DNA from 3 places in the Metabacillus herbersteinensis genome. Region 3 is predicted to be linked to each of the others. Evidence: a T-box and tRNA genes for the amino acid it is inferred to sense, from the RefSeq annotation. Region 3 holds a T-box; the other regions hold tRNA genes.
What was found. The T-box of region 3 lies ahead of glyQ (glycine--tRNA ligase subunit alpha). A T-box ahead of a tRNA ligase gene usually reads a tRNA of that ligase, here a tRNA-Gly.
Positions count from the first base shown of each region.

Region 1 (9,588 bases), on a different contig from region 3:
TTATACGTTGTTGCATCAATAATTCCTAACATTTTCTGATACACTATGCTTTCTCCGCCTCTCGTCGTTATTAAATAGATTGTAAGTCTTTATATGGTTAAAAATAATTATTTCGAAGTGATTTTTATTTGTTCGACAAACTCTTCACTAACAAGTACAACTTCATCCAGATCCTTTTCTGTTCGAATAATCGTTCCATTAGGCACAGTCATTCCACTCGGGACAATTGCATTTTCAATGAAAACATTTTCGCCAATTGTAGAACCAGGCATCATAACAGAGTTTTTAATTATTGAGTTTTTCCCAATTGTAACCCCTTGGAATAATACAGAGTGATAGACTATCCCGTAGACTACACACCCTTCATTAACAAGCGATTCTGAAACTTCAGCATCGTCAGAGATAAACTGAGGTGGGTGGTTCGGATTAACCGTATAAATTCTCCAATCATGATCAAATAAATTTAAATTTTTTGAGCTATTCTCTAGTAAATCCATATTTGCTTCCCATAAGCTTTTAACCGTTCCTACATCCTTCCAATATCCTTGAAATGGATAGGCAATAAGACTTTTCTTTTCTTCTAATAACAGAGGAATGACATCTTTACCAAAATCATGGCTTGACTCTGGATTTCGATCATCCATTTCTAAGTACTCTTTTAAAATAGAGTATTTAAAAATATAAATCCCCATTGATGCTAAGTTGTTCTTTGGAAATTCAGGCTTTTCTTGAAACTCAGTGACTTCCATTTTTTCATTTGTATTCATAATTCCAAAACGACTTGCTTCATCCCAAGGAACTTCAATAACCGAAATTGAAACATCTGCTTCTTTTTCAATATGGTATTCTAGCATCTTTGAGTAATCCATTTTATAGATGTGATCTCCTGATAAAATGAGGACATACTCAGGCTCATATTGTTTTAAGTAGTTCATATTTTGATAGATAGCACTTGCTGTTCCTTTATACCACTTGACTTCTGATGACTCCACATAAGGGGGAAGTACCGTCACTCCACCGTTTTTACGATCTAAATCCCATGCACTACCTATCCCAATATAGGAATTTAAAACAAGCGGTTGGTACTGTGTTAGCACGCCTACTGTATCAATACTTGAATTTGTACAGTTACTTAATGTGAAGTCAATAATTCTATATTTACCACCAAATGGGACTGCCGGCTTTGCTAAACTCTTTGTTAAAGAACTTAAGCGACTACCCTTTCCTCCTGCTAGAAGCATTGCGACGCACTGTTTTTTGACCATCTTTTTTAATCTCCCCTCTTTTTTTAACTGCTCGTAGAATTGTGATTCCGTAAGGTGGAATTGTCATAGAAAGGTGATAAGGTCTTCCGTGAAATTCCCCCTCAATTGCTTTTATTGCTCGTTTGTTGGTTTGTTCAGATCCACCGTATACTTCTAAATCGCTGTTTAAAATTTCAACATATTCAGTTTGGAGTGGTACTCCTACTTTATAATCGTGATAGACAACTGGCTTGAAATTACAAACTACGATTAAAATATCATTCGGCTTACTACCTTTTCGCATATATGAAAAGATGCTCTGGTCGGTATTATTTGCATCGATCCACTCAAAGCCCTCAGCTTCGTGATCTAATTCAAAAAGAGGACGCTGCTTTTTATATAAATTCAATAATTCCTTAAAATAAACTCTTACCTTTTGATGCATTTCAAATTCTTCTAAATTCCAATCAAGCTGTTCTAAATCTTTCCATTCATCGAATTGCCCGAACTCTCCACCCATAAATAAAAGTTTTTTACCAGGGTGTGTAAGCATGTAGCCATATAAGAGTCGGAGCTGTGCAAACTTTTGCCAATAATCTCCTGGCATCTTATTTAAAAGTGACTTTTTCCCATGTACAACTTCATCATGAGACAGTGGCAGGATAAAATTTTCTGTATAGGCATATAACAGAGAAAATGTCACATTATGATGCAGATGACCTCGTTGTTCAGGTGGTGCTTCCATGTATTTAAGCATGTCATTCATCCAGCCCATATTCCATTTATAGTTAAACCCTAGTCCTCCGGATGATGTAGGGGCTGTCACCATTGGCCAATCAGTTGAGTCTTCTGCGATCATGAGAAGATTCGGATCATGAGAAAAGACAGCTTCATTTAATTTTTTCAAAAATGAAACCGCATATGGATTTTCAACTAATTCACCGGAATTCGGCCAATACAACATATTTGCAACTGCATCAACTCTAAAACCATCAATATGAAAGTTTTCAATCCAAAACAACGCATTAGAGATTAAGAAACTATGTACCTCAGGCTTTCCTAAATCAAAATTTGCCGTTCCCCAAATTTCATTTTCCCGATCGTTATATTTTGGATATTCAAAGGTTGGTTCCCCATCAAACATATACAGACCATGTGCATCCTTACAAAAATGTCCTGGAACCCAGTCCAAAATGACACCAATATTATGTTGATGACATTGATCAATAAAATTCATCAAGTCTTGTGGTTTGCCATATCGACTTGTTGCTGAAAAATAACCAGTACCTTGATAACCCCAAGATCGATCATAAGGATGTTCAATTACGGGGAGTAACTCAATATGGGTAAACCCGTGGTCGAGAACATATGGTATTAGCTGCTCAGCCAACTCTTCGTACGTTAATAACTCGTCATCTGCTTTCTTTTTCCAAGTACCAAGATGAACCTCATAAATAAACATTTGTCGATCGTACGCTTCTTTTTGTCGCTTCGCACGCTGCCATTTCTGGTCATTCCACTGATAGCCACTAAGATCATAAACGACTGAAGCAGTGTTCGGACGTACTTCTGAATGAAAAGCATATGGATCAGCTTTCAGAATTCGGTCACCATTACTCGTCAAAATTTCATACTTATACAATTCACCAGACAATACTTGAGGGATAAAAAGTGACCAAATTCCCTCACTGTTTACTGAATTCATCTCATGTTCTACTCCACACCAATTGTTAAAGTTTCCAACAACACTTACCTTCATAGCATGTGGGGCCCATAAGCAAAACTGTGTTCCATGTACCCCCTCTTGTTCAATAATGTGCGCTCCAAAAAAATCATAGCTTTTAAATAATGTACCTTCATGGAAAAGATGGATCTCAAAATCTTTAAGACAAGTGAGTGTCATGGAATTCACCCTTTCTCTTTTTCTATATATGCTTTAAATTCAAAGAATAAAATGAAATACCTTCTATGGAAGCGTTTCCAACAAACGACAAAAAAACACAAATTAGATGGAAAATGAAAAATGTTATTCTTTTAAAGTTAAATTGAGTTTTAGGTAGTTAAGATTTGGAATTCCCCACATAAACTTCAAAGAAAATAGCTACAAATACTGGAGATTTAGTAGGTTAATTTAGGTATGGGTATAGACCAAATGAATTATACTTAATCAAATAGAGATATTATTTGTTTTTCAAGTTGTTATTTTAGGAAAATAATAATTTCGACTTTTTGTAGAATTATGTAGAAAAGTTTGTTTATTAAAAAAAGGGGAAGTTTTTTTAAAAAAACCTCCTATTAAGTATAGAAGGTTTTCTTCGACATGTATTTATTGGTCAGACAATTGTTTGGGCGAACTGTTTTAGTGCTCCTCTTAATTAGTAAGACAAAGCTGGTCTTGTTACATTTGCATTTATACTTAGAGAAATCGCATCCCCCGGCTTAAAGCGTTTAGTGAATACGGAGGAGTAGACGTTAAGAGTTTGATCATTCATAAGTATACTATAATGTATCTCATTTCCCTGGAATTGAGCAAAATGAACTTTTCCCTTCATTCCTATCTTTTGAGGTTCATCCAATATCCATTGTTCTGGTCTTACAGGATATAAATTCTGATCTTTAAGTTCCTCTGAAATTCCAATGTCCGGCCAACTAATGAGTGGAAATCCTGTTGGAACAAATGAATCTTTAGTGACCCAATTTCCCTTCAGTAGATTGCTTTTTCCCACAAAGGTGGAAACGAAAACAGTCTTTGGCTTTGTATAAATATTTTCTGGAGTTTCTACCTGTTCGATCTCACCTTTATTCATAACAACTATCCGATCCGCCATTGCTAGTGCCTCTCCTTGATCATGTGTTACATAAGCAATCGTTGTGCCTAGATGACGGTGAATCCCCTGTATCTCCTTCCTCATCTCCATTCTTAATTCAGCATCCAATGCACTAAGCGGTTCATCCATAAGCAGTAAAGCTGGACGAGGTACAATCGCTCTTGCTAAAGCAACACGCTGTTTTTGTCCACCTGAAAGCTCGGATGGATACCTGTTCTTTAAATGATTAAGTCCTACCATTTCTAATGCATCTTTAACTCGAACAGCCTGTTCTTGCTTATCTCTTATTTTTCCATAACGATGATGCTTAAGTGGAAAGAATATATGCTCCTCTACCGTCATATGAGGCCAAAGAGCAAAAGATTGAAACACCATACTAATATTCCTTTTTTCTGGTGGGACGATACTGTTCACATTAGCAACAACCTCTTCATTAAAAATAATATTCCCGGAAGTGGGTTTCATAAATCCTGCCAAAAGCTTTAGCAACGTTGTTTTACCGCAACCAGAAGGACCTAATATAGCAACAAATTCTTTTTCATATAATTCAAGATTGAGATTTTTTAGGGCAGTATAGTTCCCAAATTGCTTGCTTATATCTTTAATTTTTATCATCGTTGTTCACCACCTGCTTTTTCCATACTTTTTCTACTATTATAAAAAGAATACCTAAAACCACAATCGTTAGCACAATCATGCTCGAGAACGCTGTAGAATATGTACTATATCCAGCCTGTTCAAAGTTAAAAATGACAACACCGATTGTTTCTGATCCACTTGACCATAAAAGACTGGACACCGTTAATTCTGTTAAGGCAGTTAAGAAAACAAGTAACGCTCCTCCCATAATACCAGGCAAAAGTATTGGAAGAAGGATTTTTTTCCACTTCGTGAACCATCCTGCACCCGAAGTTAAAGCAGCCTCCTCCATTGAAGGATCAATTTGTGAGAATGCTGTTAAACTACCCCGCATTTGAAGAACAGTAAATCTCGTAATATAAGCAATTAGTAAGATCCAAACAGTTCCATATACACCTGGTTTCCATCCCGGGATAGGCTCGAGCCACATTAAAATAATAGCTAGAGCAAAAACTGTACCTGGAAGAGCATAAGGAATTGTAACAATGATCTCTGTTATTCGAACAAAAAATGATGGATGTTTAAAACGCAAATAGGCAATACCTGTCCCTAGTAAAAGGCAGCAAACCAATGTAGTCAGAGCCAATATAACACTATTTGTCACAGCAGACATTGTCTTAGCATCTTCGAATAACAAGTATTGATAGTTTTTAAGAGTGAGATTTTCCCATGTAAGTGACAAACCATATGCCTTAATAAAAGACGTTGCTGCCATAGAAAGAAAAGGAATAAGGCTTGTAAGAAGCAGGAAACACCAGAGAAGTACTTCAACTACTGTACTCCAGCCCCTAGAGAGATAATACCTTGGCTCCATGTCTCTGTATGATGTTTCACTGACGTTGCTCTTTCTAACCATAAACCACTGGACAATAGTGCCGGACAATGCAATCATACCAAGAAGAGCGGATAAAACCGCTGCCTTCGCAAATGCACTTGGACCATATCCTATTACCTGCTCGTATATATATGTACTTAATACTCGAATATTTGCTGGGATTCCGAGAAACGCCGGAATTCCAAAATTATCAAGGTTTGATAAAAAAGCAAGAAGACCGCCTCCTGCAATCCCTGGCAACGCCATTGGCAAAACAACTTTATTAGTGATTGTCCAATTAGATGCACCAGCTACACCAGCGGCATGTTTCAATTCACGTGGAATCCTTCTGAAAACCTCTAAACTCAACAAATAAACTAGAGGATAGTGTGACAACCCTAAAATAAAAATAATACCCTCTATGCTATACAAATTAAACACAGATTCTTCTAAAGAGAGCAATGCAGAAATTGGTCCATTTCGTCCCAAAAACTGAACCCATGCTAGAGTGGTTATATAAGAAGGAATGATAAAGGGCATAAAGATAAATAGTTGGATCCACTTCTTCCCTCGCAAATTCAAATATGCTATTATCCAGGCAAGGCCTACTCCCAAAAATAATGCGATTACCGTACTAAACAATGTTATCCAAAGGGTATTCTGAACCGTTTTCCAAGTTGCTTTCTCTGTTAGTACTTCTTGATATAGAGTAAGGCTAATGGTTCCTTCCGGGAACAGACTCAGCCACATCAAACGGCAAATAGGTAATAAAAAAATAAATACAATAAGCACAAAACCTAGTATTCCCCACCAACTCTTGAAGATAGAAGAAAAGGAAAACGAGTAAATGGCTCTCGTTTTCCTTAATGGACTCTGGTATGGTGAATTCATTTCCCCACTCCCTTTTAAGTTCCAAATTACTGACTAACTGTTTTTTCAAACTGCTTTTTATCATCTTCTCTCGATTTATATAACTCTTGGATGTCTGAGGAAATGACCTTCATCTCATCAATTGTTTTTAATCCTTCTGGAGCTTCTACTCCGCTTCGAATCGGTGTATAGCCAAGCTCAACAGCAAGCTTCTGGCCTTCTTCTGATAGTACAAAGTCAACAAAAGCCTTAGCAGCTGCTTCGTTTTGAGTTACTTTCATGATACCAATTGGCTCCGTAATAACTGGTACACCTTCTTCAGGATAGACTAGTTCGACCGGAGATCCTTCCGCTTTTGCACGTGCGACGATAAAATCAACGACCATTCCAAAATCTTTTTCCCCACTAGCAACACCTTTAAGAACGTCTCCATTCCCTTTTGTTACTGTTACTTCGTTTGAACTGATTTTTTCATAAAAATCCCAACCAAAATCATCTTGGCGTGTAAGAACTCCTAAGTTATAAGCTGCCGCTCCTGAATATAATGGACTTGGCATGATGATTTTTCCTATTGCCTCTTCTGAAATTAACGCATTCCAACTCGTAGGCATTTCAGCGACATTCTCAGTGTTAACTGCTAAAGCAGTAGCCATAACTTTTGTGCCATAGTATGTACCATCCGAATCAATTAATTCCGTTGGAATTTCGCTTGCCTCAGGTGATTTGTAAGACAACAACAAATCCTCTTCCTTCAAACTTTCAAATGTAACAGCATCTGCTACTAAGAGTACATCAGCCTGAATATCACCAGCTAATTGCTCTGCGTTAATTTTCGAAATAACTTCTTCTGTACCCGAACGAAATGTTTCAACTTTTACCTCAGGATATTCTTCCTGAAAGCCTTCTACTAATTTAGCAGCATCAGCATCTGGCTGTGATGTATAAAAATTTAGCGTTCCTTCTACCACTGAACCAATTTCCTTGGCTTCGCTTGTATTATTGGTAGCAGTTGACCCCTCACTTCCTTGATTATTTGAAGAAGTTGAATTGTTACTGCAAGCACTTGCCAAAATCATCAAAATTCCCAAAAATAAACTTAAACTCCATTTATGCATTGAATTTTCCTCCTTTAATGATTTTTGGTTCATAAAGATTCTTAAACGAACATTTGGTTTTTTGCACTCCTTTCCACAAAATTTTAATATGTACTTGGATTGTTGTACCTTAAGCATAAGAAACCATTGTTAACGGGGTGTAAAGGAGAGTTATAGATATTGAAAATTTTTTGTAAATATTAATTTTTCAAATACACCGTACCTTTAAAACATTGCTTTTAAAACAATTAAGAGAAGGCTTTAACAAGTACAAAAAAAGACAGCCCCCTTTGACTAGGAGACTGCCTGTTCACATTATTTAAATAAGCACTGTTTATATGTTGAGGTTTAGAATATGGAATTAAAAGAACAAAAGCGCGGGCGACTTGGTCAGCCCCGACAAGCATAAGGCGATTCTAAATAGAAGGCGTTCTTTGCCTTCAATTTAGAATTGACTTATGACCTCGAGGGGCTAGGCGCTCGAGCTGGATGCAGAAACGTTATCCACAGTTCAAGAATTTTATAATTTCCTTAACAAAGAAAAAGACGTTGCATTATGCAACGTCTTTTAAAAGATGACCCATACGGGATTCGAACCCGTGTTACCGCCGTGAAAGGGCGGTGTCTTAACCGCTTGACCAATGGGCCATATATATATTATTATCTGGCGGAGAAGGAGGGATTTGAACCCTCGCGCCGCTTACACGACCTACACCCTTAGCAGGGGCGCCTCTTCAGCCACTTGAGTACTTCCCCAGATATATGGCTCCGCAGGCAGGACTCGAACCTGCGACCGATCGGTTAACAGCCGATAGCTCTACCACTGAGCTACTGCGGAATAAAAACATAAACTTTTTTTCTAAGAGATGGTGGGCCTGAATGGACTCGAACCATCGACCTCACGCTTATCAGGCGTGCGCTCTAACCAGCTGAGCTACAGGCCCATTTGGAGCGGGTGAAGGGAATCGAACCCTCATCATCAGCTTGGAAGGCTGAGGTTTTACCACTAAACTACACCCGCATTTATTTAGTTAAAAAGGGCGACTGATGGGAATCGAACCCACGAATGCCTGAACCACAATCAGGTGCGTTAACCACTTCGCCACAACCGCCACAGTAAAAATGCTTAAAATTTTCGAAAGAAAAGGTGGCTCAGGACGGAATCGAACCGCCGACACAAGGATTTTCAGTCCTTTGCTCTACCGACTGAGCTACTGAGCCATAAGTTTTCGGCTTCCGCTAAGCTTCAAATCTCTTCGTCAGCTCCTTCACTTACATCCTCACGTATTAATATACGCTCCGGTGTTCACTCAGTCACTTCCTCGACCATTTCGCTTATCGAAACCCTTATCTAGGGTACAATTTTCTAATTTGATATGGCGGTCCCGACGGGAATCGAACCCGCGATCTCCTGCGTGACAGGCAGGCATGTTAACCGCTACACCACGGAACCGTAAAATTTATGATTGGTTGCGGGGGCAGGATTTGAACCTGCGACCTTCGGGTTATGAGCCCGACGAGCTACCGAACTGCTCCACCCCGCGATAATAATAATTATTAATGGTTTTCTATGCTCTTTGTATTTACTTATTAAAATCCGTACTGCTTCTAGGATGATAAAAGTGGAGGAGGAAGAGGGATTCGAACCCCCGCGGGGTTTGACACCCCTGTCGGTTTTCAAGACCGATCCCTTCAGCCAGACTTGGGTATTCCTCCGTTGGTATTACAGATAAATGGTGGACCTTGTAGGACTCGAACCTACGACCGGACGGTTATGAGCCGTCTGCTCTAACCAGCTGAGCTAAAGGTCCCTTAATTTGGTAGCGGCGGAGGGAGTCGAACCCACGACCTCACGGGTATGAACCGTACGCTCTAGCCAGCTGAGCTACACCGCCAAATTAGGATGATATTTAAAACACATATGGTGGAGCCTAGCGGGATCGAACCGCTGACCTCCTGCGTGCAAGGCAGGCGCTCTCCCAGCTGAGCTAAGGCCCCAAATTGTAAAAGAAAATGGTCGGGAAGACAGGATTCGAACCTGCGACCCCTTGGTCCCAAACCAAGTGCTCTACCAAGCTGAGCTACTTCCCGTTATGGCG
Region 1 is NZ_JBHLVO010000028.1:945-10,532, reverse strand. It holds gene ACFFIX_RS21850 (GlgC family sugar phosphate nucleotidyltransferase) at 1-47, opposite strand, end outside; gene ACFFIX_RS21845 (glucose-1-phosphate adenylyltransferase) at 108-1,265, opposite strand; gene glgB (1,4-alpha-glucan branching enzyme) at 1,216-3,147, opposite strand; gene ACFFIX_RS21835 (ABC transporter ATP-binding protein) at 3,620-4,687, opposite strand; gene ACFFIX_RS21830 (ABC transporter permease) at 4,674-6,416, opposite strand; gene ACFFIX_RS21825 (ABC transporter substrate-binding protein) at 6,443-7,510, opposite strand; tRNA gene ACFFIX_RS21820 (tRNA-Glu) at 8,066-8,137, opposite strand; tRNA gene ACFFIX_RS21815 (tRNA-Ser) at 8,155-8,245, opposite strand; tRNA gene ACFFIX_RS21810 (tRNA-Asn) at 8,253-8,327, opposite strand; tRNA gene ACFFIX_RS21805 (tRNA-Ile) at 8,357-8,433, opposite strand; tRNA gene ACFFIX_RS21800 (tRNA-Gly) at 8,437-8,510, opposite strand; tRNA gene ACFFIX_RS21795 (tRNA-His) at 8,529-8,601, opposite strand; tRNA gene ACFFIX_RS21790 (tRNA-Phe) at 8,638-8,710, opposite strand; tRNA gene ACFFIX_RS21785 (tRNA-Asp) at 8,867-8,942, opposite strand; tRNA gene ACFFIX_RS21780 (tRNA-Met) at 8,957-9,033, opposite strand; tRNA gene ACFFIX_RS21775 (tRNA-Ser) at 9,113-9,205, opposite strand; tRNA gene ACFFIX_RS21770 (tRNA-Ile) at 9,224-9,300, opposite strand; tRNA gene ACFFIX_RS21765 (tRNA-Met) at 9,308-9,384, opposite strand; tRNA gene ACFFIX_RS21760 (tRNA-Ala) at 9,412-9,487, opposite strand; tRNA gene ACFFIX_RS21755 (tRNA-Pro) at 9,504-9,580, opposite strand; tRNA gene ACFFIX_RS21750 (tRNA-Arg) at 9,584-9,588, opposite strand, start outside.
Region 1: it encodes a tRNA-Gly, which carries the amino acid that the T-box ahead of glyQ (glycine--tRNA ligase subunit alpha) is inferred to sense. The anticodon was not compared.

Region 2 (9,588 bases), on a different contig from region 3:
ATCCCTTGCTCTCCGCCACTACTTTATTCATAGATTGATTTTATGGCCCATTGGTCAAGCGGTTAAGACACCGCCCTTTCACGGCGGTAACACGGGTTCGAATCCCGTATGGGTCACCAACTTTTATAAAGATTCAATGTATGTTAATATGAATTAAGTACTTTGGAGGATTAGCTCAGCTGGGAGAGCATCTGCCTTACAAGCAGAGGGTCGGCGGTTCGATCCCGTCATCCTCCACCATTTTAATAATATTATCGCGGGGTGGAGCAGTTCGGTAGCTCGTCGGGCTCATAACCCGAAGGTCGCAGGTTCAAATCCTGCCCCCGCAACCAATTAAAAATGAAAATTCAGGAGAAGCGAGAAGGTCGAGGAAGCAAAACGAGTGAAGACCGGAGCGTACGTTGTTTGTACGAGGATCTGAATGAGTGAAGCTGACGAAGAGATCGAAGCTTATCGTAAATTTACGGTTCCGTGGTGTAGCGGTTAACATGCCTGCTTGTCACGCAGGAGATCGCGGGTTCGATTCCCGTCGGGACCGCCATATTTTTTTATTTAGAAACTAAATTACGATTTATAAAAATGGCTCAGTAGCTCAGTCGGTAGAGCACGTTCGAGTAAGCTACAAAGCAAAGCATCAGCGCACAAATTGAGCTGCTACTTGGTTAAGCTCCCTGAAATTTGGGCGAAGGTTTCAAGTTTAAAACAAAGTATTATTCGATTTTAATAAATGGCTCAGTAGCTCAGTCGGTAGAGCAAAGGACTGAAAATCCTTGTGTCGGCGGTTCGATTCCGTCCTGAGCCACCATTTAATATTATTAAGCCGGTGTAGCTCAACTGGTAGAGCAACTGACTTGTAATCAGTAGGTTGGGGGTTCAAGTCCTCTTGCCGGCACTGTTTTATTAATATGGAGGGGTAGCGAAGTGGCTAAACGCGGCGGACTGTAAATCCGCTCCTTCGGGTTCGGCAGTTCGAATCTGCCCCCCTCCACCATCTATATATAACATAGGGGCATAGTTTAAAGGTAGAACAGAGGTCTCCAAAACCTCCAGTGTGGGTTCGATTCCTACTGCCCCTGCCAATATAAATTTCGTGGCGGTTGTGGCGAAGTGGTTAACGCACCTGATTGTGGTTCAGGCATTCGTGGGTTCGATTCCCATCAGTCGCCCCATTTTTAATTTCTAGTATTAACATCTTGATTCATTTCTGATTAAGCATGAGGGATTAAACTCAATTACTATAATGATATTAGGTTTTACTAAGATATCACGTCTACTTAGTAGTCGACGATTATTCATGAAGCATACTCAGGAAGTTTTTTCTTGAAGCTTATTCATTGGGCTATAGCCAAGCGGTAAGGCATCGCACTTTGACTGCGACATGCGTTGGTTCAAATCCAGCTAGCCCAGCCAATCTTTTTTTAGAAACAATTTTGCCTTAATAGCATAGGCTAGAGTATAATATAATTAAATGATGCGGAAGTAGTTCAGTGGTAGAACACCACCTTGCCAAGGTGGGGGTCGCGAGTTCGAACCTCGTCTTCCGCTCCATTTTCTAGTTGGCGGCATAGCCAAGTGGTAAGGCAGAGGTCTGCAAAACCTTTATCCCCGGTTCAAATCCGGGTGTCGCCTCCAATTCATTTATTGAATTGTTATCTAGAAATGCTTTTTTTATACCTCTTAGCCGGGGTGGCGGAACTGGCAGACGCACAGGACTTAAAATCCTGCGGTAGGTGACTACCGTACCGGTTCGATTCCGGTCCTCGGCACCATATGTATTAGGCCAGTGTGGCGGAATTGGCAGACGCGCACGACTCAAAATCGTGTTCCTTTGGAGTGTCGGTTCGATCCCGACCACTGGTATTAAAATGACAGGATATCCCTGTTTTTATTTTTGTTACTTGTTCGACAAATTTCGCTATTTTTTTCAAAGTATTGATTCTTAACGTAGACCTTGGTATAATACAAAACAACCAATATATGCGGGTGTAGTTTAGTGGTAAAACCTCAGCCTTCCAAGCTGATGATGAGGGTTCGATTCCCTTCACCCGCTCCATACATACTATTATCAACGCAGTGTTTCGTTTCTTAGTAAAACGGGGCATTGCGTTATTTATTTTTTTATTCGATAACTTTATATGTTGCTTCACCACCATGTATTTGAAGAAACATTTTTGTTAAGGATGCTAATAAATCCTTCGCATCTTCACTGTTCATAGAAGGTCGAAGGTATACTAGATGAAGTGCGTCCTTGGTATCGAAGTTAACGGATGTTCTCTTAGAATCAACGTATGGACTTCCGAAAGCTCCTATAGAGTCTTTTGAGAGAATCTTGTTTTCAAAATTAACTTCGCGTTCATTTACGGCCAAGTATGTATCAGATTCAGTTCCAATTGTTATTAAGATATTACCTTTGAGTAAGTTATAATCATAGATGCCTAATGGAATTTGATATTGTAGAGATAAGAAATTATTCAAGTCAACAGCTGAGTGCATACTACTAATATACTGTTGTTTTTGAACGCGGCGAAGCAATGCTTCATTGGAAGGGCGGTATCTAGCAGGATCAGCCCCAACCAGCTTAAATGAATTTCGCCATTCTTTAACACTTGGAATATCTGTAACATTTTTTTCAGCATATTCAAAAAATAAGGATTCTTGAAATAGTCTGAGGCGACCTTGTAACATTTGAGGTGAGTGAGACACTTCTATATTTTCGTATAAAATTGCACCTATTTTAAAGTTGTCAATCTTCTGTTTGAGACCTGAATCTATATTAATTTCCATAAATTTAACCCTCCAAATACTATTTTATTTATCTTACCATATATTTTAGAGGGCCTTTAAAGAAGGGGGCTTTGGGAGTGGACTATTATCAACTTAAGGAAGAGATTATTCAATATAGTAAAGAAATTGGTATTGATAAAATTGGGTTTGCAAGTGCATCTGTTTTTGATGAATTAAAACAGCGATTAACTGTACAGCAGGGACTAGGATATCAATCAGGTTTTGAAGAGTCGGATCTCGAAAAACGTTCTAATCCTGACTTGTTATTACCGAAAGCAAGGTCCATTATTTCGATTGCCTTAGCCTATCCTTCTAAAATGAAAGCTGCACCAAAAAGCACCAAAGCTGATCGTAGAGGAATATTTTGTAGAGCTTCTTGGGGACAAGATTATCATGTTGTGTTAAGAGATCGCTTGTCAAAGCTAGAATCCTATATAAAGGAAAAGGTGCCAGAAGTTAAAATTAAATCTATGGTCGATACAGGAGAGCTATCTGACCGTGCTGTTGCACAGAGAGCAGGCATAGGCTGGAGTGGTAAAAACTGTGCGATTATTACACCCGAGTTTGGTTCATATGTTTATCTGGGCGAAATCATTACGAATCTACCACTTTTACCTGACAAGCCATTGGAAGATCAATGTGGAAGCTGTAATAAATGTGTAGACGTCTGTCCAACTGGGGCTCTAGTACAAGGTGGGCAGCTTGACTCTTCTAAATGTATTGCTTTTTTGACGCAAACAAAAGGGTTTCTACCAGAACAGTATCGCGCTAAACTTGGAAACAGACTATACGGTTGTGACACTTGTCAAACTGTTTGTCCCGAAAATAAAGGGAAAGATTTTCACTTTCATGAAGAAATGGAACCCGATCCTGAGATTGCAAAGCCGAAGCTTAAACCCCTTTTAACGATGAGTAATCGAGAGTTCAAAGAGAAGTTTGGTCATGTTTCAGGCTCTTGGAGAGGAAAAAAACCGATCCAACGTAATGCAATCATTGCTCTTGCACACTTTAAAGATACAACAGCGATCCCCGATTTAATTAAACTATTGCATACAGATCCAAGACCAGTGATTAGAGGAACAGCTGGATGGGCTATCGGGAAGATTGGAGAACTAGAAGCAAGCGATGAATTACAGAAAGCTTTTGCAAACGAGTTAGATCATGATGCCAAACTAGAAATAGAAAAAGGGATAGAGCTATTAGAAAGAAGATAGTAACGCTAGGGATGATACTATAGTCATCCTTTTTTTATACTCAGAATTTATATATTTAAAGAGTAAGTGTGCGTTTTTACATCAGATTCAGCGCCTAGCCCCGACGCACAGGACGTGCTAGTGCAGTCATGGCGATTGACGTCGCGTTCCCTGCCTGCCTCGAGGTCATAAGTCAATTATAAATTGAAGGCAAAGAACACCTTCTGTTTATAATCGCCTTATGCTATGCCTAAGGCTGTTCAAGGCGCTTGCGCTTTTGTTCATATCCTCTCCATACAAACATATTGTGTACTATTAAACAATTGGTGGTGGAGGGAAATGATGAAAAAGCTGCTAACCGAATTAAATGAAGAGAAACTTCAAATGCTTATTAATAAAAAAAGGATACCGATGAGTCGAAACAACGAAGATTATCAGGCCCTTGAACGAAAGGTACACATAAATGAGGAAAGAAACATTGAGGTTGTTAAAGGAAATACTAAAATCTCAATAAAAGAAGCAAAAGAAGTCGGGAAGAAACTAACAGATGTGTTTTATACATGTCATTACAAGTGGCTAAATAAACAAAACGATATTTTTTTCATTGAAGAAAGAATTGAGAAGAGAAAAGCAAGAATCTATAAAAACAATCTTGTTGAGGATGAGGAAACAGAGAATACAAAAATGTTTAGTGATGAACAAATCTATGAGGAGAAAGAGGAAAGATCGTCTTTTTATTATGATCGACTGGCAGCTGTTCAATACGCAGAAAGATGGTGGAATAGCCATAACTCAAAGTATAAGAATTTCGGTGATAATTGCACCAACTTTATTTCACAATGTTTGCATGCAGGTAATGCTTCTATGAGGGGCTATCCGAATCGATCAAGCGGCTGGTGGATGCAGAGTAACGATTGGAGTTATAGTTGGACTGTCGCAAATTCAATGAGATTATTTCTTGGCTCTTCAAAAACCGGATTACGTGCAAAGGAAGTTTCTACTGCAGAGGAACTAATGCCAGGAGATGTAATTTGCTTAGATTTTCAAGGTGACGGCAGATACGATCACACGACGATTGTAGTGGCGAAGGATCAGAATAATATGCCACTGGTTAATGCGCAATCCTATAATAGCAGGATGCGCTATTGGTCCTACGAAGACTCGACAGCATATACACCTAATATTAAATACAAGTTTTATCACATTGTTGATGATACAACAAAGAAATAACAGTGGTATAATAGTTGCTAGTGAAAAATTACGAGGTGAGAAAAGTGGCAATACATGTTGTTTTATATCAACCACAAATTCCTTCAAATACGGGAAATATTGCACGAACTTGTGCTGCAACTAATACAACACTCCATTTAATCCGGCCTTTAGGCTTTTCTACAGATGATAAAATGTTAAAGCGTGCAGGCTTAGATTATTGGGAACATGTAAAAGTTGTATATTATGATTCAATTGATGATTTTTTTGAAAAAAACAGTGGAGCAGAGTTCTTTTACTTATCAAAATTTGGGACAAAAACCTTTACTAGTTTTGACTATAGTGAACCAGATAAGGATTATTACTTTTTATTTGGTCGTGAGACAACTGGTTTACCCAAAGACATTATTCACAACAATTCAGACAGATGCCTACGCCTACCAATGACAGAGAATGTACGTTCACTTAATTTATCAAACACAGCAGCTATTCTTATTTATGAAGCCTTGCGACAACAACAATATCCAGGCTTACAATAAAAAACGACCTCAACTTTTTAGTTGAGGTCGTTTTTTATATTATTTTTTCACACTAGGCTTGTCATCATATCCAGCAGTGAAAATGGCTGTTATAAATGCTAAAGAAACGCCTAAAATTAAAATAAACCTCATGAATAGTCCTCCTCTGCTACTTAATACTATTCTGTTAAGAATTTTTTTCTATAGTAAAGGGTTTATGTATATCATAACCCTTTTATCGCTGATTACATTATAACTCAATATAAAATAAGAGTGAATGTATATCCTCTAATTTTTAAAAATTTATCTCTTCATTTCGAGGTTTTGTCAAAAAGCTTTTACATTAAAAAAGAATGTTAGCGGACATCCATGCATAAAGTGTATTAACCATGCACAAGTATCACCAAAGATGAGGGAGGTCCTTATGGATATCTTAAAGAAAATTGAAATGTACAGAGAAGATGAACAGCGACTGAAGTGGGAGGGAACCTTCAGAGAGTATTTAGAAATTATAAAAGAAAAGCCTTGGGTTGCCCAATCAGCTCATTCACGGGTTTACAATATGATTAAAGATTCAGGAATTGAAGAAATAGAAGGAAAAAGAAAATATAAGTTCTTTGATCATCAATTATTTGGGTTAGAAGATGCGTTAGAACGATTAGTTGAAGAGTACTTCCATCCAGCTGCAAAAAGGCTTGATGTTCGCAAGCGAATTCTCCTTTTAATGGGACCTGTAAGTGGTGGTAAGTCAACGCTTGTTACAATTCTAAAACGGGGTTTAGAGAACTACACTTTATCAGAAAGAGGGGCCGTTTTTGCGATTAAAGGATGTCCTATGCATGAAGACCCATTACATTTAATTCCGATCCACCTTCGAGAGGATTTTTTCAAAGAGTACGGTATTCGTATTGAAGGAAATCTGTCACCTTTAAATTTGATGAGACTCGAGCAGGAGTATGGCGGTCGAATTGAAGATGTACTAGTGGAACGAATTTTTCTTTCTGAAGATAAGCGTGTTGGTATTGGTACATTTAGTCCCTCTGATCCAAAATCACAGGACATTGCTGATTTGACTGGTAGCATCGACTTCTCAACGATTGCAGAGTTCGGTTCTGAATCGGATCCAAGAGCGTACCGTTTTGATGGTGAGTTAAACAAAGCAAATCGTGGGATGATGGAATTTCAGGAAATGCTAAAATGCGATGAAAAGTTTTTATGGCACTTACTTTCATTAACGCAAGAAGGGAACTTCAAGGCTGGAAGATTTGCCTTGATTTCTGCAGATGAATTAATTGTTGCCCATACAAATGAAACTGAGTATCGCTCGTTTATTTCTAATAAAAAGAATGAAGCGCTTCATTCTCGTATTATTGTAATGCCTGTTCCTTACAATTTAAGAGTTACTGAGGAAGAAAGGATTTACGATAAAATGATTAATGAAAGTGATGTATCAGATGTTCATATTGCACCACATACATTAAAGGTTGCTGCAATGTTTACGATCTTAACTCGCTTAAAAGAGCCAAAACGCGGTGACATTGATCTTGTGAAAAAAATGCGTCTATATGATGGTGAAAGTGTTGAAGGGTTCAATCCAATTGATGTGAATGAATTAAGGAAGGAATACAATGATGAGGGCATGAGCGGAATTGATCCGCGTTATGTAATAAACCGAATTTCCTCAACCATCATTCGAAAAGAAATCCCATCGATTAATGCACTAGACGTTCTTAGAGCGTTAAAAGAAGGATTAAACCAACATGCATCAATTTCAAATGAAGACCGTGAGCGATATTTAAACTTCATTTCTGTAGCCAGAAAACAGTATGATGACATTGCGAAAAAAGAAGTACAGAAAGCGTTCGTTTATTCGTATGAAGAGTCTGCTAAAACGTTAATGGATAATTATTTAGATAATGTTGAAGCGTATTGCAATAAAAATAAGCTTCGTGATCTTTTAACAGGTGAAGAAATGAGTCCGGATGAAAAGCTAATGCGTTCAATTGAAGAGCAAATAGGCATCTCTGAAAATGCAAAAAAAGCTTTTCGAGAGGAAATCTTGATTCGTATTTCTGCTTATGCTCGTAAGGGAAAACGCTTCGATTATAACTCGCATGAACGCTTACGTGAAGCGATACAAAAGAAGTTGTTTGCTGACCTAAAGGATGTTGTTAAGATTACGACATCATCTAAAACCCCAGATGAACAGCATTTGAAGAAAATAAATGATGTAGTTGCACGTTTAATTGATGATCACGGATATAACTCAACATCTGCGAACGATTTGCTTCGTTATGTAGGAAGTTTATTAAATAGATAGACTTAAGTCAGAGCGTCAGACTAAACTGACGCTCTTTAGGTTTGTATGTAGATAGAAAAGGGAAATGGTAAAAAAGGGATAAGGAGATGATCTTAAGTGAAACCCGAAAAGAACCAACCAGACAATACAATGATTCGCAACATGAAGGATCTTGTTAAACACTCAAAGGTAATGGAACATATGAAGACCAATCAAGAAGTAGAGAAGAGTGGGAAAAGTCCTGACCCACAGCAACATAGCCAAGAAAAGTCTCCACGCTAAATAATGCGTAGAGGCTTTCTTTTTCAATATCTTTTGTAATATATAGTATAAATTGGGAACTTGTCTTATTTTTGTTTTAAGAGCCTAATTATCGAAATTTTTTGTCAATAAACAGAATCTATCGCATAGGATAAAGTAATCCAAAGAAATAGAAGATACAAATGTCTTAATTTTATTCATCCACGTTAGTGTATGCTTATTAGTTGTAAATTGTGAAATGTTTTTTTAAAAAAAGTTTGGAGGGGGTAGAAAATGTCTGAGGAAAATCAGCACAGCTTTGTCATTTCAAACGAAGATTGGTCCCTCCACCGCAAAGGCCATGATGATCAAGTGCGCCATCAAGAAAAGGTGCAAGAGGCGATTAGGAACAATCTTCCAGATTTAATCACAGAAGAAAGCATTATTATGTCGAATGGAAAAGATGTTGTGAAGATTCCGATTCGCTCACTAGATGAATATAAAATTCGCTATAATTATGATAAAAACAAACATGTTGGCCAAGGGGATGGAGAAAGTAGTGTAGGAGACGTTGTTGCAAGAGATGGTTCACCAGGAGAGAAAGGACCAGGCAAAGGTCAAGGTGCGGGTGATCAAGCTGGTGAGGACTATTATGAAGCCGAAGTATCCATGATGGAATTGGAAGAAGCGTTGTTCCGTGAACTGGAACTCCCAAATCTGCAGCAAAAAGAAAGAGACGAGATTGTTATTGAAGACATTGAGTTTAATGATATTAGACGAACTGGCTTAATGGGTAATATTGATAAAAAAAGAACGATGTTATCAGCGTATAAACGCAATGCAATGACAGGCGCCCCAAGTTTTCATCCGATTTATCCTGAAGATTTAAAGTTCAAAACATGGAATGAAATTGTTAAACCCGAATCTAAGGCTGTCGTCATAGCGATGATGGATACAAGTGGTTCGATGGGTATATGGGAAAAATATATGGCCAGGAGCTTTTTCTTTTGGATGACAAGATTCTTGCGAACAAAATATGAAACCGTAGAGATTGAATTTATTGCACACCATACCGAAGCAAAAATTGTTACAGAAGAAGATTTCTTTTCAAAGGGAGAAAGTGGAGGTACCATTTGCTCATCGGCATATCGAAAAGCGCTTGAAGTAATTGATGAGAAGTATCATCCCTCTAGGTTTAATATTTACCCTTTCCATTTCTCAGATGGAGATAACCTCACTTCAGACAATGCTCGCTGTGTAAAACTTGTTGGAGAGCTCATGAAGGTCTCAAATATGTTTGGTTACGGTGAAGTAAATCAGTACAATCGTCACTCAACGCTAATGT
Region 2 is NZ_JBHLVO010000008.1:158,013-167,600, reverse strand. It holds tRNA gene ACFFIX_RS12235 (tRNA-Ser) at 1-18, shown strand, start outside; tRNA gene ACFFIX_RS12230 (tRNA-Glu) at 45-119, shown strand; tRNA gene ACFFIX_RS12225 (tRNA-Val) at 165-240, shown strand; tRNA gene ACFFIX_RS12220 (tRNA-Met) at 256-332, shown strand; tRNA gene ACFFIX_RS12215 (tRNA-Asp) at 466-541, shown strand; tRNA gene ACFFIX_RS12210 (tRNA-Phe) at 730-805, shown strand; tRNA gene ACFFIX_RS12205 (tRNA-Thr) at 820-892, shown strand; tRNA gene ACFFIX_RS12200 (tRNA-Tyr) at 908-991, shown strand; tRNA gene ACFFIX_RS12195 (tRNA-Trp) at 1,006-1,079, shown strand; tRNA gene ACFFIX_RS12190 (tRNA-His) at 1,094-1,169, shown strand; tRNA gene ACFFIX_RS12185 (tRNA-Gln) at 1,336-1,410, shown strand; tRNA gene ACFFIX_RS12180 (tRNA-Gly) at 1,474-1,548, shown strand; tRNA gene ACFFIX_RS12175 (tRNA-Cys) at 1,559-1,632, shown strand; tRNA gene ACFFIX_RS12170 (tRNA-Leu) at 1,681-1,769, shown strand; tRNA gene ACFFIX_RS12165 (tRNA-Leu) at 1,780-1,860, shown strand; tRNA gene ACFFIX_RS12160 (tRNA-Gly) at 1,980-2,053, shown strand; gene ACFFIX_RS12155 (B3/B4 domain-containing protein) at 2,119-2,784, opposite strand; gene queG (tRNA epoxyqueuosine(34) reductase QueG) at 2,862-3,998, shown strand; gene ACFFIX_RS12145 (amidase domain-containing protein) at 4,320-5,207, shown strand; gene trmL (tRNA (uridine(34)/cytosine(34)/5-carboxymethylaminomethyluridine(34)-2'-O)-methyltransferase TrmL) at 5,252-5,725, shown strand; gene ACFFIX_RS12135 (ATP-dependent protease PrkA) at 6,129-8,024, shown strand; gene ACFFIX_RS12130 (hypothetical protein) at 8,121-8,285, shown strand; gene yhbH (sporulation protein YhbH) at 8,538-9,588, shown strand, end outside.
Region 2: it encodes a tRNA-Gly, which carries the amino acid that the T-box ahead of glyQ (glycine--tRNA ligase subunit alpha) is inferred to sense. The anticodon was not compared.

Region 3 (9,588 bases):
GAGGTCGAAGAAGATACTCGTTATCTTAAATTTTTAAGATGGACGCTTCCGATTGCCTATGTAAAAGAAACGTATCGTGAAAAAGAAGAAGTTGTTCGAAATTACACAGCAAAGCAAGCAAAAGAAGCCGCTCTTGAAATTGGACGTAAACATGTTGAAGGAAAATTAGACGAAGATGGAGAGGTAAAAGGAGAAAAAGTTTTGCACGAGACGAATGAGAATGGTAAAGTTAAGTTGATCGTACTTTACCAAGTTATTGAAGATATTGTGAAAACCACACCAATTGTTCAGGGAGACTAGAGAATGCCAGAAGAATTAGTGACAATGAATCAACAATTAGAAAATCCCAATGAAGCAATTGCTTTATTTGGAAATCATGATGTCCACTTAAAAAGAATTGAAGATGAACTTACTGTTTCGATTGTTACAAGAGGAGAAGCACTTTTTGTATCAGGTGACCCGGTTCATGTAAAGTTAGTCGATGAACTTATACAGTCACTGTTAATGATCATTCGTAAGGGAGTAACGATTAGTGAACGTGATGTTATTTATGCGATTGAAATGGCGAAAAAGGGAAATTTAGATCAGTTCGAAAATCTATACGTCCAAGAAATAATGAAAAATGCTAAGGGCAAATCCATTCGAGTTAAAACACTTGGCCAACGCCACTATGTGTCTGCAATTCAGCAAAAGGATTTAGTTTTTGGGATTGGCCCTGCTGGAACAGGAAAAACGTATTTGGCAGTAGTTATGGCTGTAAACGCACTCAAAAGTGGTTCAATTAAACGGATTATTTTAACTAGGCCTGCGGTTGAGGCTGGCGAAAGTTTAGGTTTTTTACCCGGTGATCTAAAGGAAAAAGTAGATCCATACCTACGCCCTCTGTATGACGCATTGCACGATGTTTTTGGAATGGAGCATACAGTACGCCTAATTGAAAGAGGAACGATTGAGATCGCCCCTTTAGCTTACATGCGGGGACGTACACTTGATGATGCTTTTGTTATCTTAGATGAAGCTCAGAATACAACACCAGCTCAAATGAAAATGTTTTTAACACGGTTAGGGTTCGGATCGAAAATGGTTATAACCGGTGATATTACACAGTTTGATCTACCAAAAGGGGTAAAGTCAGGACTAGCCGCTGCAAAGGAAATCCTGAAGAACGTCCAGGGTATTTCATTTATTGAGCTCGATCAATCAGATGTTGTCCGCCATCCGTTAGTTGCTAAAATTATTGGAGCATATGAAAACTTAGAACGAGGATAAGTGAGTGACCCGAAGCCCATAGTCGGGTCACTTTTTTTGTAATATCAGAAAGTATAAAATTTGATACTAAGTCTGCGTTTCTGAATCCAGCTCCAGCGCCGAGCCCCGACGAACAGGACGTGCTAGTGCAGTCAATGCGACAGGACGTCGCGTTCTTGACTGCCTCGAGGTCATAAGTCACTTCTAAATTGAAGGCAAAGAACGCCTTCTATTTAGAATCGCCTTATGCTTGTCGGGGCTGAACAAGGCGCTTGCGCTTTTTTTAATAATTTGTAAGAAAGGTGGTGCCTCTTGTGAAGGAAAAAGAAAAACGTTTTAAACCGCATCTTTTATTAAAGCAACTAAATCAGTATCGATTTTTACATATATTTCTTTATGTCACTTTAGGGTTTGTATTATTTGCTGCATTATACAGCAATGTGAAGCCTGAAACTCTTGATGTTGAGTTATTTGCTGTTTCAGAACAAACGATTTATGCTCCTACAACGGTAGAAGACAAAGTAGAGACTGAAATTAAGCAACAAGAGGCATACAATTCTGTTGAAGATCAATATACGTTAAAAAGAGATATATCAGAAAAACAAGTCGACTTAGTTTCTTCAATTTTCGATGCAATGCTTGAAGTGATTCGGGAAACAGAGAATGTTTCACTTCCTGAAGAAGATAGTAAAGAAGAAGGAAAAACCATTACACCAGAAGAAAAAGTGACACGACTTAAAGAAAAGTTGACGCCTGCAATTAACGACAAAATTTCCAAAGACGTCTATTTACCACTTGTTAGTACAACTAGTGAAGAATTAACACTCGCGAAAGACTCGGTTGTAACTGCAGTAAATAATGTAATGAGCAAGGAAATTCCGATCATCCAATTATCTGTGGCAAAGGATCAAGTTGAAGAAGAACTAGAATATTCTTCACTTCGAAGTGATATCCTTCGCGCTTCGACCGAGCTTGGTCGTTTTGCAATTGTTCCGAACTATGTCTTTAATTTAGAAGAGACCGAATTAAAAAGACAACAAGCAATCGATGGTGTGAAAGAGGTACAGTTAAAGCAAGGCCAGATCATTGTTGAAGAAGATGAACTGATTAACAGGGAAGTCTATCGTAAGTTAGGTCTTGTAGGATTACTAGATAATCAACAATCCTTCAAGCCCTTCATAGGTCTTGGATTACTAATCGTTTTGATTGTAATAGGTGTTGTTTATTATTTTGAACAACAAGAACAAAATGATCGTAAGAGAAACAATGTGTTACTTCTCTATTGCCTAATCTTCTCAATTACTCTGTTGCTAATGAAAATTGTCAGCTTATTTCAAAGAATTGATTACACACATATTGGCTATATTGTGCCAGTAGCAATGGGAGCGATGTTAATAAAGCTTCTAATTAGTGAGCGACTTGCAATTCTTACTAGCATGATCCTTGCTGTGTGTGGAAGTATTATTTTCAATGAAGGTGTGACGGGGAGTTTTAATTTCGCATTAGGAATTTATTTTTTATTTGGATGTTTAGCAGGGTTACTCTTTTTAGGTGAGCATAATCTACGCTCGAAAATTTTACAAGCAGGATTGTTTGTTGCTTTTATGAATGTTTTAGTCATTACCGCCATTATGCTAATACGAAATGGAACGTATTCAAACTTGGAAATAGGCTCTTATTTTGTTATGGCATGTGTTTCAGGTCTAGTATCTTCCGTGCTAACAATAGGCTTTATGCCGTTTTTTGAAACAGGTTTTGGAATACTATCGACTATGAAGTTAATAGAGCTTTCCAATCCTAATCATCCTTTGCTTCGAAAAATCCTTACAGAAACACCTGGCACTTACCATCACAGTGTTATGGTAGCGAATCTTTCAGAGTCAGCATGTGAAGCGATTGGAGCAAATGGCTTGTTAGCAAGGGTAGGGGCTTACTATCATGACATAGGGAAAACCAAGAGACCACAGTATTTTATTGAAAATCAAATGAATATTGAAAATCCACATAACAAGCTATCAGCACAATTGAGTAAAAATATCATCATCTCTCATGCAACAGATGGAGCAGATATGTTGAGAAAGCATAAAATGCCTATTGAATTTGTCGATATTGCAGAACAGCATCACGGAACTTCCTTACTTAAATATTTTTTTCATAAAGCAAAGCAAACAAATGATTCGATTTATGAAGAAGAATTTAGATACCCAGGACCGAAGCCTCAAACAAAGGAAATTGCCATTATCTCCATTGCAGATAGTGTAGAGGCTGCCGTGCGATCGATGTCAAATCCAACTCCTGATAAAATTGAAAAGTTGGTTCGCTCAATCATTTCCGAGCGTCTTCAGGATCATCAGCTAAATGAATGTGATATAACATTAAAGGAACTTGATACAATCGCGATGTCATTTTGTGAAACACTAAAAGGTATTTTTCACTCGCGAATTGAATATCCAGAACTTACAAAAAAACAGAAGGTGAAACAAGCATGAGGTTAATAATTGATTCTATTGATGAAACGGAAGAACTGCAGGACGATCAACTTAAAATCATAGAAGAGGTCTTACAACTTGCTGCAGAACTTGAAAGTGTCACACAAAATGCAGAAATATCAGTAACCTTTGTTTCGAACGAACGTATTCAGGAAGTGAATCGTGACTATCGAGGGAAAGATCAACCTACTGACGTTATATCCTTTGCTCTAGAAGAAATGGGTGAAGGGGAAATTGAAGTTATCGGAGTGGACATGCCCCAAGTATTGGGGGATATTATCATATCAATTCCTCGCGCGAAGGAACAGGCTGAAGAATATGGTCATACGTTTATAAGAGAACTTGGGTTTTTAGCTGTTCATGGATTTCTTCATCTTCTTGGCTATGATCATGAAACAAAAGCAGATGAAGAAATCATGTTTAATAAGCAAAAGGAACTATTGGACCACTATGGGCTTAAACGACCATCAGTCTGAATGGAAGCGGTTTTCAAAAAGTTTTTTATTCGCGTGGAACGGAATTATTCGAACAGTTAAACATGAGCGTAATTTTCAGATCCATCTTTTCATATCATTGATTATTTTACTTTCTGGCTCCATTCTTTCTTTATCTAGAATAGAATGGATCATTCTTCTTTTTTTAATAGGAGGAATGCTATCACTGGAACTGATGAATACTGCGCTCGAGCGTGCAGTTGACCTAATAACAAAAGACTATCACCCACTTGCAAAAGCTGCAAAGGATGCAGCTGCTGGAGCTGTTTTGGTATATGCGTTATTATCCGTTATAATAGGATTAATCATCTTTATACCAAAGTTAATATAATACTGAAAATTCTTACAATTAGATTACAATTTCCATGAATACGTGAAAAGTTAACGATTTTTAGGTAAAGTTAAAACTAGAATGAATGTCATTCGTGTGATAGAAGGGAAGAAATCAAGTGAAAACTGAACAACTCATCGAAGAAGCGAAAGCAGCAAGAGAATTTGCTTATGTTCCTTACTCAAAATTCAAAGTGGGCGCCGCATTACTAACAAAAGATGGTAAAATATATAGAGGTTGCAATATTGAAAATGCTGCCTACAGTATGTGCAACTGTGCGGAGCGAACGGCTCTGTTCAAAGCTTATTCTGAAGGAGATACAAAATACACAGCGATTGCAGTTGTCGCTGATACAGTTCGCCCTGTGCCACCATGTGGTGCATGTCGACAAGTCATATCAGAGCTTTGTCCCTCAGATATGAAAATCATCTTAACAAACCTTAATGGGGATGTTAAAGAATTAACAATGGATGAACTACTACCAGGAGCTTTTTCACCGGAGGACTTATATGAATAATGAAATAACACACAGATCTGGATTCGTTTCAATTATTGGACGCCCAAACGTAGGAAAATCAACATTTATTAATCGAGTAATTGGACAAAAAATCGCGATTATGAGTGACAAACCACAAACAACGCGAAACAAAATTCAAGGTGTTTACACAACAAATGATTCACAAATCATTTTTATCGATACCCCAGGGATTCATAAGCCTAAGCACAAGCTTGGAGACTTTATGATGAAAGTAGCTCAAAATACGTTAAAAGAAGTAGATCTCATTCTGTTTATGATTAATGCAGAAGAAGGATATGGCGGTGGCGATGAATTTATTATCGAACGATTAAAGGAAACAAAAACACCTGTATTTCTAATTATTAATAAAATTGATCGACTCCACCCCGATGATATTTTCCCGCTAATTGTTAAATACAAAGATTTGCATCCTTTTCAGGAGATTATTCCGATATCAGCTCTGCAGGGTAATAATGTTGATACCTTGCTTGCTCAAATAGAAAAACTTTTACCGCAAGGCCCTCAATATTACCCAGCTGATCAAGTAACAGATCATCCAGAACGATTTATAATTGCTGAGTTGATTCGTGAAAAAGTTCTTCACTTGACTAGAGAGGAAATTCCTCATTCGGTTGCGGTTGTTATTGAAACAATTGAACGACGTGAACATAATCAATCCGTTCATGTTGGGGCAACAATCGTGATAGAACGTGATTCACAAAAGGGGATTATTATTGGAAAACAAGGAAAGATGCTCAAGGAAGTTGGTCAGAGAGCTCGATTGGATATAGAAGCCTTACTAGGTTCGAAGGTCTATCTTGAGCTTTGGGTTAAGGTTCAAAAAGATTGGCGTAACAAAATGTCTCAGCTGCGTGACTATGGATTTAGTGATGATGAATACTAAGAAATCTATAATTATGATTACTATTCATCAAAGGGTTAGCAATAATTGTGTAACATGAATTAGAGATCAAAGGGTCAAGATAACAGTAGTGAAATTGGATAAAATAAAGCTTGCTAGTCTAAACGACGGAAAGGTGGGGTTTATATGTTGGATTTTACCTGGAAGGTCTTTTCGCAAACAGGTAGCATTGATACGTATCTTCTTTTCAAAGAGTTAGAAAAAGAGAATGATGGTGGACCCGATTCTGGGGATGATGAACTAGCAGAGGTGGATTTTCCAATTTCGTGATCTTACTGGTCCCTTTCGGATGGTGAGAAACTTTGCTTCAAAAATGTGAAGGAATTGTAATCCGTGGAACAGATTATGGTGAAACCAATAAAATCATTACTATATATACTCGGGAACTTGGGAAAGTCGGAGTCATGGCGAGGGGCGCTAAGAAACCTAGTAGTCGCCTCTCGTCTTCGACTCAACTTTTTACTTATGGGACTTTCATGTTTCAAAAATCAAAAGGATTAGGAACCTTGCAGCAAGGTGAAACAATTGATTCAATGAGAAAGATTAGAGAAGATATTTTTCTTACTGCATATGCTTCTTACATAGCTGAACTTTTAGACAAAAGTACCGAAAACTTTGAAAGAAACCCTTTTTTATTTGAGTTCCTGAAGCAAACCCTTTTCCTGCTTAATGAAGAAGTAGATCCAGACATTTTAATTCATATTTTTGAGATGAAAATGTTAAACGTTTTAGGGCTGCATCCTCAACTTAATGGTTGTACAGTTTGTGGAAGCACAGATGGAACCTTCGATTTTTCAATTCGTGAAGGTGGATTCATTTGTCACCGTTGCTTTGAACGTGATTCATATCGCCTTCATATCTCTCCTACAACAGTGAAGCTTTTACGACTATTTTATTATTTCGATTTAAATCGTCTCGGTCAAATTTCTGTAAAAGAGGAGACAAAAAAAGAGTTGAAAAAAGTGATAGATGCTTACTATGATGAATTTTCTGGATTAACCTTAAAATCAAAGCGTTTTTTATCACAATTAGATAATTTAAAAGGGAAGCTAACCTAGAACTGTTGACATCAAAACAGAATTAGATTACCATTCAAAGTACAAATGAACATACTAGCTTTGACGGAGAAAAGTACTTACAATTGTAAAATGAAAGCGACCTTAGGATGGTGAAAGCTAAGGGGATTTGTGAGGAAAGGCACTCCTGAGCTGAAGTTATAAAGTGGCTAATGGTTACATATTAGCAATTAGGGTGGAACCGCGGGAAACTCTCGTCCCTATGTCGTATTTGACATAGGGACGAGAGTTTTTGTTTTGGGAAAAGATGAGCTGCGGATTTCTGCGTCAGCTTCGTTCGGAACGATCTCGCGTGATATTTTTAGTTAGAAAGACAATTTTGATAACAGTTTTTAAACGAATCCGGAGGTGTCTGTAGTGAATATTCAAAATATGATTTTAACTTTGCAGAAGCATTGGTCAGAGCATGGGTGTATTTTAATGCAAGCGTATGATACTGAAAAAGGTGCTGGAACGATGAGTCCCTATACATTTTTAAGAAGTATCGGCCCTGAGCCTTGGAAGGTTGCGTATGTAGAACCTTCCAGACGTCCTGCTGATGGACGGTACGGAGAGAACCCGAATCGTTTGTATCAGCATCACCAATTTCAAGTGATTATGAAGCCTTCACCTGATAACATTCAAGAGTTTTATTTAGATTCTTTACGTGCACTTGGAATTGATCCATTAAAGCACGACATTCGTTTTGTTGAGGATAACTGGGAGAATCCTTCGCTAGGCTGTGCAGGTCTTGGCTGGGAAGTGTGGCTAGATGGAATGGAGATTACGCAATTTACCTATTTCCAGCAAGTTGGTGGTTTAGAATGTAAGCCTGTATCTGCTGAAATTACATATGGAATTGAAAGGCTTGCATCTTATATTCAAGATAAAGAAAATGTCTTTGATTTAGAATGGACAGAAGGATATACGGTTCGTGATATTTTTCTTATGCCAGAGTATGAACATTCTAAATATACATTTGAAACGTCCGATCCAGACATGCTTTTTAACCTATTTGCTATTTACGAGAAAGAAGCGCATCGTCAAATGGATGAAGGACTCGTTCACCCAGCTTATGATTATGTACTAAAATGCTCTCACACCTTTAACCTGCTTGATGCAAGAGGTGCGATTTCAGTTACCGAACGCACAGGCTATATTGGTCGTGTTCGAAACTTGGCTAGAAAAGTGGCGAAAACGTATTATAACGAACGAGAAAAATTAGGTTTTCCAATGCTACAAAAAGAAAAGGTGGGTGATCACCATGAATAAACAGGATTTATTAGTTGAAATTGGCTTAGAAGAAATCCCAGCACGATTTGTGACAGATGCAATGAATCAATTATCTGAAAAAATGACGAAGTGGTTACAACAACAACAAATTTCTTTTAGTGCGGTGCAAGCCTATTCAACGCCAAGGAGGCTTGCTGTTCTTATTCGTGATGTTGATACAAAGCAAGCAGACATTGAAGAAGAAGCTAAAGGTCCTGCTCGTAAAATAGCCATTGATTCTGAGGGGAACTGGTCTAAAGCTGCAATTGGATTTACAAGAGGCCAAGGAGCGTCTGTTGATGATATTTATTTTAAAGAAATCAGCGGTATTGAATATGTTCATATTCAGAAGTTTACAAAAGGGAAAGAAACGAAGGAACTTTTAGAAGATATCAAAACGATAATAACAAGCTTGAACTTCCCTAAAAATATGCGTTGGGGCAACCAGGAAATGCGCTATATTCGACCAATAAAATGGCTTGTTGCTTTGTTTGGAAACGAAGTAATTCCTTTTCAGATTACGAATGTGGAGACAAATAAATCGAGTAGAGGTCATCGTTTTTTAGGTGAATCAATTGATCTCCAAACTCCAACGGCTTATGAAGATTCTTTATTAAAAGAATACGTTATCGTGGATCCTGTAAAGCGCAAAGAAGCGATCCGCTCTCAGTTAAATCACTTAGAAGAAGAACAGGGTTGGTCGATAATCGTTGACGAAGAACTCTTGGAAGAGGTTAACAATCTTGTTGAATATCCAACTGCATTATTTGGGAAATTTGAAGAAGAATACCTCTCTCTACCAGATGAAGTTTTAGTTACAACGATGAAAGAGCATCAACGGTATTTTCCTGTTCGAAATCAAGACGGAGAATTGCTACCTTTCTTCATTACGATTCGAAACGGAGATCATAAACATCTTGAAAATGTTGCAAAAGGAAATGAAAAAGTTCTACGGGCACGATTGTCAGATGCAAACTTCTTTTATAAAGAAGATTTGAAGCTTAATATTGATTCAGCAATTCAAAAGCTTGATAAAATTGTTTTTCATGAAGAGCTTGGAACACTTGGTGAAAAAGTGAAACGAGTAACAAAGCTTGCGGATGTCATCGCAAGCCAACTAAACTTTTCAGAAGCTATAAAGCAAGACATTGGGCGTGCAGCAAGTATTTGTAAATTTGATTTAGTTACACATATGGTCTATGAATTTCCAGAACTACAAGGGAAAATTGGAGAGAAATACGCACGATTAAGTGGAGTGAA
Region 3 is NZ_JBHLVO010000001.1:195,114-204,701, reverse strand. It holds gene yqfD (sporulation protein YqfD) at 1-300, shown strand, start outside; gene ACFFIX_RS01070 (PhoH family protein) at 304-1,269, shown strand; gene ACFFIX_RS01065 (HD family phosphohydrolase) at 1,563-3,737, shown strand; gene ybeY (rRNA maturation RNase YbeY) at 3,734-4,213, shown strand; gene ACFFIX_RS01055 (diacylglycerol kinase family protein) at 4,188-4,562, shown strand; gene ACFFIX_RS01050 (cytidine deaminase) at 4,681-5,079, shown strand; gene era (GTPase Era) at 5,072-5,983, shown strand; gene ACFFIX_RS01040 (YqzL family protein) at 6,128-6,271, shown strand; gene recO (DNA repair protein RecO) at 6,304-7,059, shown strand; T-box leader at 7,111-7,282, shown strand; gene glyQ (glycine--tRNA ligase subunit alpha) at 7,435-8,328, shown strand; gene glyS (glycine--tRNA ligase subunit beta) at 8,321-9,588, shown strand, end outside.